One region of the Mucilaginibacter sp. RCC_168 genome, then DNA from elsewhere that is predicted to be linked to it. Evidence: riboswitches for the same ligand, from Rfam matches in the RefSeq annotation. Region 1 holds a riboswitch; the other holds the start of a gene.
What was found. Region 1 has a riboswitch for cobalamin ahead of AB6735_RS14385 (TonB-dependent receptor plug domain-containing protein). Riboswitches for the same ligand answer to the same signal wherever they lie in the genome.
Positions count from the first base shown of each region.

Region 2: linked by a shared signal. The riboswitch ahead of metE (5-methyltetrahydropteroyltriglutamate--homocysteine S-methyltransferase) and the one ahead of AB6735_RS14385 (TonB-dependent receptor plug domain-containing protein) in region 1 are both predicted to bind cobalamin.

Region 1 covers NZ_JBFUPN010000013.1:189,895-194,818, reverse strand. Annotated here, with positions in the region: gene AB6735_RS14390 (serine hydrolase) at 1-1,186, opposite strand, end outside; cobalamin riboswitch at 1,234-1,429, shown strand; gene AB6735_RS14385 (TonB-dependent receptor plug domain-containing protein) at 1,549-3,549, shown strand; gene AB6735_RS14380 (DUF5074 domain-containing protein) at 3,559-4,674, shown strand; gene AB6735_RS14375 (DUF6580 family putative transport protein) at 4,727-4,924, shown strand, end outside.
Region 2 covers NZ_JBFUPN010000004.1:30,065-34,988, reverse strand. Annotated here, with positions in the region: gene AB6735_RS04315 (winged helix-turn-helix transcriptional regulator) at 1-36, opposite strand, end outside; gene AB6735_RS04310 (DUF2306 domain-containing protein) at 184-825, shown strand; gene AB6735_RS04305 (2Fe-2S iron-sulfur cluster-binding protein) at 933-1,217, opposite strand; gene AB6735_RS04300 (hypothetical protein) at 1,285-2,340, shown strand; cobalamin riboswitch at 2,439-2,642, shown strand; gene metE (5-methyltetrahydropteroyltriglutamate--homocysteine S-methyltransferase) at 2,808-4,924, shown strand, end outside.

The DNA of each region.
Region 1 (4,924 bases):
ACTGATATATAACACGACCCAGGTTTTTTAAAAATGGCAGGCAAACCGTAGTGTATTCATATTTATTATCGTTGTAAACCCCATCCTCATTTGATTGTACCACCGCGGTGAGTAAAAACTCTATATTATTTTTAAAATCAACAATGTAGGCGTTATCAATATCATACCCATAGCTATCACCTACCTTATTAAATATCCTGATGTTAGGCTCAATTACAGCGGTACTGTCGCCACCATAATATAAAAACTTGCAGTATGCCGGGAAATATTCTGGCCGATTGTAGGTTGGTTTTGTATTTTCGGTAGGGAATGTACTCATGTAACGATATATAAAAGCATAATCGGCAGGAGTAAGGTTGTACCGCTGATCTGCTGGAAATGTCAATGGGAAAAGCAATCTTTTTAAAACCTGTTGCTGGTCGGCAATGGAGTATATATTCTTTTCACTCAAATTAAAAGGCTTATTAACCAGGCGGTCACTACTGTCGAGATAGGCCTTACCCATAATCATATTATCCAGGTGCATAGGGTAATTCAAGCTATCATATAGCGCATTTTTATGATAAACTACTTTGTTACCGTTGTAAAAAGTGATAGGGTTAGTGTGCCGGGTAGTTTCGCCTGCATCGCCTACAGAAAGGCGGCCTACAATACGGGTATGATACAATTGGTATTTTTTTAATTTACGATTGATCTCTTCGCGGCCAACAAATTCATATAGGCGATTGAAAGCGTCATTATCACTCACCAGTAATATTTTTTTGATATAATTCTCTATGCTGGGCAATCCATTTGCTGATGAAGTATCGATTTTTACCCTGGTTTGTTTGGTAAAGGCGCTGTCGGTGATCATGACTGATCTCAGGGTTAAACCTTTAATGTGCAATTCATGCAGTTTTTCGAGCGCGAAAATGGCCGTTGGCAGTTTAACTGTGCTTGCAGGATAAAAATAATGTTTGTCATTCAGGCGGTAACTATATGATTTAAAATGGGGTATGTTGTTTTTGTCCCGATCGATCTGTGTATACAATATTTGCACCTCATTTTGGGTAGGATGGTTCAGTATTCCACTAAATAGCTCCGGGTGACCCTGTAAAAGCCCTTTTAAAAAAATGGTATCAGGTTGCTGGGCAAGGCAAGGTGTAACAGTGATTATGAATAACAGAAGCGTAGCGTACAATTTCATTATTATAAATATACAGATTGTTACTTTGTAGTTGTTAATACTTATCCTACTTTTGTTGCGCTTTAGGTTTCTTAATAAAAGAATTAAAAGGGAATACGGTGATGAATCCGTAACTGTCCCGCAGCTGTAAGCTCTTTAACCATTGCCCATTCTTATTGTCACTGTCCTTTAAATGAAAAGGACGGGAAGGCAGGGCAACTTGGGGAGTAAGTCAGAATACCTGCCCAGGCACTTATATTATTCATAGCTTTCGGGGATTGAAGCTTGAATGTGAAATCCCTTTGTCGTGGTTTCTGTTCAAACTTTATGTCGCCCTATTGCAAAGTTGTTGCGAAGGAAAAATGCCAAGAAATACATGTGATTTGAAAATTAGCTTTCAACTTTTATTAGTTGTACTGTCTGGTTTTTTATTGGCTTTACCTAATAGGGTATTAGCCCAGGCTGATACTTCCAAAAAACTGAAAGAGGTGAATGTAAACAGTTTTATCATACCTCAAATACAAACCATTACACCATCTCAGCAGATATCATCAAATGATTTTGTGCGTTACAGTGCATTTAATATCGCCGATGCCATCCGGAACTTTAGTGGTGTTATTTTGAAAGATTATGGTGGCATCGGCGGTTTAAAAACAGTTTCTGTACGAGGGTTGAGCGCCAATCATACAGCAGTTTTATATGATGGGATCCAGATCAACGATGCTGAAAATGGCCAGATTGACCTGAGTAAGTTAAACCTGAACAATGTGCAGCAAATTATATTATACAATGGTCAGCCAACTATTATTTGTATGCCGGCGCGTTCATTTGCCTCCGCAAGTATCCTTGCGGTAAAAACAGTACAACCTTCTTTAAGTGCAAATAAAACGTATCAGTTTACTGCTGGTATAAAAACAGGTTCTTTCGGCTTGGTAAACCCGTATTTACAATGGCAGCAGCGGATCAGTGAGCGTTGGTCGTTTATTATGAACGGTTATCTTGAAAATGCTAACGGACGTTATAAATATAATGCCGGGGGGGGCGGCGGCGATTCCGTGCGTACACGTAACAATGGAGATATTAGCGCTCAGCAAGTAGACGGAGCTTTGTATTGGGCCAAAAGCGATAGTAATAAATTCAATTTGCATATTAATTATTATAATTCCGACCGCGGACTTCCAGGTGCGGTGATCCTCTATAATGCATCAATTTCAAGAAGCCGGCTCTGGAACCGTGATTTTTTTACACAGGCTGGTTATGAGCATATTTGGAGCGATGGCTTTCATTTATTGTTAAATACTAAAGTATCTCAAGGCCAGCTCCACTATCTTGATCCTGATTTTTTAAATGAAGCAGGAAAATTGGATCAGCACTTCAGACAACGGGAGTTTTACCAATCTGCTGCGCTGGCTTATCATCTTACATCTAACTGGGAGATTTCTTATGCTTTGGATTTCGCGGTTAATAATATCAATGCCGATCTTCCAGGTTTTTCGTACCCTACAAGACTTACTTTCCTGAATGTATTAGCCTCTAACATTACCTTAGGAAAATTGAGTTTACAGGGAAGTTTGTTGAATAGTAATATCTCCGAAACAGTGAAAAACGGTCGCCCGGCACCTAAACGAAATATTTATTCGCCTACGCTAATGGCTACTTTGCGACCTTTTCAGAGCCCTAATTTTCAATTGCGGGCTTATTATAAATCTATATTTCGTAACCCAACCTTTAATGACCTGTACTATGGTGGGGTCGGGAATCCCAATTTAAAACCTGAATTTACCAAACAGTTTGATGCGGGTGCAACGTACGGTAAAGCTTTGAATGGCTTTTTAAGCTATATAACCCTTACCGCAGATGCCTATTACAATCATGTAACCAATAAGATCGTGTTTATACCTAAGGACGCTTATAATGGCTCTATACAAAATTTGGGCACGGTTGATATAAAAGGTCTTGACGTTGGTTTAAAAACACAGGCTAAACTCGCAAAAGAATGGAAGGGTTCATTAAGTGTTAATTACTCTTATCAGCAGGCTTTAAATGTTACAGATCCAACATCATCAATATATCTTAACCAGTTACCATATACACCTAAAAATACGGTTTCGCTCAATGCCGGGATCGATCACAATCATTTTGGAGTATATTATAACCAGATAATTTCTGCATCAAGATATTATACCAATGATAATCTTCCGTCTGATTATATCCCAGGCTACTCTACCAGTGATGCCTCTGTTGTTTATCGTTTTTTAATAAAAGGTAAGCCACTGGTAAGCTCTTTCGAGGCTAACAATCTTTTTAATAAAAACTATTTTGTTGTACAAAGCTACCCCATGCCGGGGCGCTCATTCCGATTTTCCCTTCAAATAACTATTTAATTCATCATTATGAAACAAATTAAACTCAGTCCCTTTTTAATGACCATTGCACTTGCTGTATTCCTATCGGCATGTCATAAAGATAAGATCAATCCAAAATCTGATACGCCAACCGCAAGCAGGGCCGGCTTATATGTCTTAAACCAGGGGATCTTTCAGGCAAACAACAGTACTTTAACTTATTATGATTACACCACAAAGCAATTGGTGCCGGATATTTACAGCAGTGTTAATGGAAGCCCATTAGGCGATACGGGTAACGATATAGAAATATACGGTTCAAAAATGTACATCGTTGTTAACTATTCTAACGTAGTTGATATTGTAAATGCCAAAACCAGTAAGCTTATTAAGCAAATTAGCATGGTTAATGCCAGTTTGCCTGCTCCAAACAACGGACGTCAGCCCAGGAGTGTAGCCTTCTATAAAAACAATGCTTTCATCACTTCTTATGATGGTACGGTTGCTGTAATGGACACAGCAACACTAACCATCAGCAAGTACATTACGGTTGGCCACAACCCTGAACAACTGGTAGTGAGCAATGGTAAACTTTATGTGGCGAATAGTGGCGGCCTAAGCTTTGGTAATCCGGATAAAACGGTATCCGTGATAGACCTGAATACCTTAACAGAAACCAAAAAAATAACAGTTTTGCCAAACCCGGTAAGTATTGCTGCCGATGACTACGGACACGTTTATGTGCTTTCATTAGGTATCACTGATTACAGCGGTACGCCACCAACGATTGTTGCGCCTCCGGGAATGACAATTATTGATAACAAAACAGATGTAGCTATTTCGCAAACTAATTTAAGTTTGGGTTATAATATCCCTATGGCTGTACTTGGCGATTTTGTATATTATGTTACTGCTGATAATAAAATTGCCGTATATAATGCTAAAACGCAATCAGCTGCGCAGGCTAATTTTATTACGGATGGTACCGTGATCACCAGCCCTTTCGCAATTGCTACGGATTCCCTTACAGGCGAAGTATTTGTTACAGATGCTAAAGATTATTCGTCTAACGGTACTTTATACGCCTTTGATAAAAACGGCAAAAAGGAATATTCCATAACCACAGGTATTAGTCCGGGTAAAGTTGCGTTTGTTAACAAGTAAGTATTTATATTTATACAGAATATTAACTATTTTTACGGCATAAATTTGAATCATGAACTCAAAAGATAATACAACCCGCAATATCGTATTGATACTGATGATTGTGGTTACAGCCACCTTCAGACTGCTGGCTTTTAAATATAAGGAACTGAGTAATTTTAACCCGGTAGGGGCTATCGCCATATTTGGAGGTGTATATTTTGCTGACAAATGGAAAAGCTACGTTACTGTAATGCTTGCCTTATTTGCT
Region 2 (4,924 bases), on a different contig from region 1:
GCAATCCAGATCCTCCTCTATTTTTTTAGTGTACATCGTTTCTGCTTTTAATTTATAAAGTTAATTAATTCAGCAAGCGGATTAAAATTGATGGATACCGAATCTTTTATCGGTTATTGTCTGCCTGTTTCGTTTACCGGAATTTTGTAGAAAAACAGGAAGCGCAAGAATCGTAAACAAACAATGAGAACCATTATAAAAAAAACTACCAATTTCAGGCTAAGCCCGCGCGATATCATCCCGCTACTTGTATGGGTAACTATCATATTGCTAACGTGGTTGTTTATGCACGGCGCAGATCATTTTTTGCAATTAACACCAGAGGCACTGGGTAAATATTTTAAAATAAAATGGGTGTTGATAGCTCACATTACAGCCGGCGGCGGATCGCTTATACTGGGCTTTCTGCAGTTCTGGCCCAACTTGCGCACATATAGCTGGCAATTGCACCGGATAATTGGCACATTATATTTATTGGCGGTTTTGGTAAGCAGCATTTGTGCGGTGATTTTGGCTTTTACTACGGCGTATCAAATAAACTGGGCCTATGCTTTTTCTTTACAAGTATGGGTAAGCGTGTGGATCAGCGCAACCACGATCGCTTATTATGCCGCGATCATCAAGAAATTTAAGCTCCATCAAGAGTGGATGGTCAGAAGCTATATTGTAACCCTGGCCTTTGTTATCTCAGGTCTTACATTGAAACTACCCATGATCAAACAATTGGGCAGTTTTGAAGAAATTTCTCCTTCCCTGTTTTGGATGGGATGGGCCGTGCCGTTATATCTATACGAAATCATCAAAAGTTTTAAGCGGACGGCGTAAGAGTTATCCCGATGAGACACGAAGAAAGAAAGGCAGGCCAGGATGGCTTGCTTTTTTGTTTTCTTATACTCAGGACGACAAACTTCTTTATAGCTTAGATAAATTCTTTAAAACACACCTGCTATGGTAACAAGCGCGTTGGCCAGTTCATCATTAACGCTGACGGCGCAGGCCAATACGTTTTTAACGCCCTGATGATAGCCGTTGCTGATCTGTACCAGGCAGGTGCCACAGCTCCCCATGCCACAGCACAAACCAAAACCAGGGATGGCCAGCTGGTCAGAGATCAGCGTCATCAAGCTATAGTACTGGTTAGGGTAGGTCTGTACCTCGGTAATGTGACCCTGGTAGGCTACTTTGAATTGGATAGTGTTTTCGTTTGATGATGGCATTGTACAGATAAAGATCAGTCAATATAAAAAGTATTTTAACTATTTTAGTAGGTAATTGTCACGATAGATGAAACCTGAAAAATCAGCAAGCAAACGAATATCAATAGTAACTATTGTTTTTTTATTGGTGGCTTTGCTTGGTGCTGATCAGGTTATAGGCCAGCCTTATACCAACACCGTCTCTGTACGGCCTGTGGTGATGAAAATAGTTAATGACATCTCGAAAGTTGGAAGGTTTGAGGATAAGCTTATCGGCTATGCCGGTGAAAAATCAAAACAATGGAGCCGCTTTGAAAAATTAAACCAAATTGCTGAGAGTGTCGAACTCAGGGCGCTCACCCAGTATAATAATGTGGTGGTCAGATGTTACGCATTTCATGGTTTAGCATTAAGAAAAGATACAGCTGTTTTCCCGATCCTATTATCGCATTTACGGGATACCGCTCTGGTAGAAGGTATATCATTTGATTTGGGTTGGGCAGAAAAAGCGGGAGATTATTTTATTGATGTGGTCACTACTACAGAGGTCGACCTAAAAACGTATAAGTTGAATACGCTTCAAAAAGAAAAGTTAGATAGTATTTTACTGTATGATAAACAGGTGGTTTTACAAGCAAAGAACGAGTTGCTGGCTAATCTAAAACCTAAGGCAAAAAACTATGATCGTGTCGGGGAGATTGCTGTTACCGAGAATAATTCAATTGCCGTAGTGGCGTTAGCCAGGTATAAAAACCCGAATGATTTAAATATCATTAACGATTATTTAGAGAAAAAAGAAACGCAGCACGATGCGGTATATGCTGTACGGGAATTTCCAGACGCTAAATTTTATCCCCGGTTGGTTCAAATATTTGAACGGGAATGGGCGTTGAAAGCATATGATTATCCACTTTGGCGCATACTATATCAGGCACTGGCTAAATATCCAACACCTCAAACTTTAGCCTTATTTGAAAGAACAGCGCGAACTGATGATAAATTCAGGTATCAGACTTTGGGCGAATATTTAATTATTGCACTTACAAGATATCCAAACCCCATGTTTGACAAGGTGAAAAATAAGATCAAACTGGATAACTTTCGTCTGGAGGAAGTAAGTCAGGAGATGAATAGCGAAAAGTAGGTTTCCTTTGTCCGTACGATCTTATCCTATGGCAATTTCCTGTGCACTTTTACTATCATGTTGCATTAAAAACTATATTTGTTGTAATAAAGTTCTTTACTTTTTTTCAGCAGTGTGGTTTCCTGCCTTTACCGGGCAGGGATTAATAAGGAACCGTGTGCAAATCACGGGCTGTCGCGCAACTGTAAGTAACCATAAAAAATTGATGCCCTTTATCAGGTCCATTGACCGCCAGCCGGCGGTTGAGAAGGATGGCAGCAATGTTACAAGCCAGGATACTTGCCCCACTGTATAAAAGACAATGCTTTCGCGTTTTGAAGCAGTAGTCAAAGAAAAAGAATAGCACTGTGGGCAATCATCGCCTGTAGGCTGTGCTTTTGCCTTTTATTACCATTTCCCGAAAGCATACCGAAAACCGTAAGGAGCATTAATTCCATTTAATGTTTAACCAAAAAAGTTTTATGCGTATGCTCAAAAACAATCTCGGGTATCCTCGTGTAGGTGCCCTCCGTGAACTCAAAAAGGCCAGTGAAGTATACTGGGCCGGTCAATCCACCCGTGATGAGCTGTTTGCCGTTGCCCGTAAACTACGTATCAGTCATTGGCAAACCCAGGTTGATGCCGGTATCGACCTTATTCCCTGTAACGATTTTAGCTTTTATGACCAGGTATTGGATACTTCGCTCATGCTGGGTATTATCCCAGAGCGTTATACCCCGGTTTTAACCCAGAACAAGGCCAATACCGAGATCGACCTGTATTTTGCCATGGCCCGCGGTTATCAAAAAGATGGCCTGGATGTAACCGCCATGGAAATGACCAAATGGTTTGATACCAACTATCACTACATTGTACCCGAGTTTGTACAAAATCAACAGTTCAGGCTGTTTTCTGAAAAGGTATTTGATGAATTTACGCTTGCCAAACAACATACTGGCAGCACACCCAAGCCGGTGCTGATAGGTCCGGTAAGTTACCTGTTATTGGGTAAAGAGAAACAGGCGGGTTTTAACAAGATCGACCTGATCAAAAAACTGGTACCAGTTTATATCGAAGTATTGAAACGCCTGAAAGAATACGGCGCGGTTTGGGTACAGCTGGATGAGCCTTTCCTTGCCCTTGATTTGACTCAGCAGGAAAAAGAAGCTTTTGCGTATGCCTATGCCGAGATCAGCAAAAATACTCCCGGTATCAAAATATTGCTTACCACTTATTTTGAAAGCCTGAAGGATAATACTCAGCTGGCGGTAAACCTGCCGGTAAGTGCGTTGCACATCGACCTGGTGCGTGCGCCGCAGCAGCTGGACGAGGTACTTACCCTGCTTCCCGAAAAACTGAGCCTGTCATTAGGTGTGATTGATGGCCGCAATATCTGGAAAAACGATTACATCAAATCCATATCGCACATCAAAAAAGCCATTGCGGTATTGGGTAAGGACAGGGTGATGGTAGCGCCAAGCTGCTCCCTGCTGCATACCCCGTTTGACCTCGACCTGGAAACCACTATCAACACCGAGATCAAAAATTGGATGGCCTTTGCCAAACAGAAGCTGAACGAGGTGAACGAGTTGGCTCAGATCATCGAAGGTAATAACGATTTGCTGCAGGCCAATATTCAGGCTATCAGCAGTCGTAACCTGTCAAAACTGATCCATAAGCAGGAGGTTAAACAACGTACAGCCGCTATCACTGATGCCGACGCGCGCCGGGACAGTGAGTTCAGTGTTCGCCAAAAAATACAACAGCAGCGTTTTAAACTACCCCTGTACCCTACAACTACCATAGGCTCGTTTCCGCAAACTAACGATATCCGCACGCTGCGTGCACGCCTCAAAAAAGGCGAGCTAACCGAAGCCGAGTACGACGAGCAAATAGAAAAGGCCACCATAGAAGCCATTCGCTGGCAGGAAGAGATTGACCTTGATGTATTGGTTCACGGTGAATTTGAACGTAACGACATGGTAGAATACTTTGGCGAGCGTTTAGAGGGGTTCCTGTTCACCAAAAACGGCTGGGTACAAAGCTATGGAAGCCGCTGTGTTAAGCCGCCGGTTATTTATGGCGATGTTAGTCGCCCGGCAGATATGACGGTGCGTTGGAGCAGCTTTGCACAGGCCAATACCGAAAGGCTGATGAAGGGTATGCTTACCGGTCCGGTTACGATACTGCAATGGTCGTTTGTGCGTGATGATCAACCCCGTTCCGAAACCACTTACCAGATAGCCCTGGCTATCCGCGATGAAGTGGTAGCCCTGGAGCAAGCCGGCATTAAGGTGATCCAGATAGATGAGCCCGCCATACGCGAAGGTTTGCCGCTGCGCAAAAAAGATTGGGAAAACTACCTGAACTGGGCGGTACGGGCATTCCGTATATCGGCCAGCGGCGTAAGGGACGAAACACAGATCCATACCCACATGTGTTATAGCGAGTTTAATGACATTATTGGAAACATCGCCGATATGGACGCCGATGTGATCACTATAGAGACTTCACGCTCGCAAATGGAACTGCTTAACGCCTTTGCCGATTTTAAATATCCCAATGAAATTGGTCCCGGTGTTTATGATATTCATTCACCACGCGT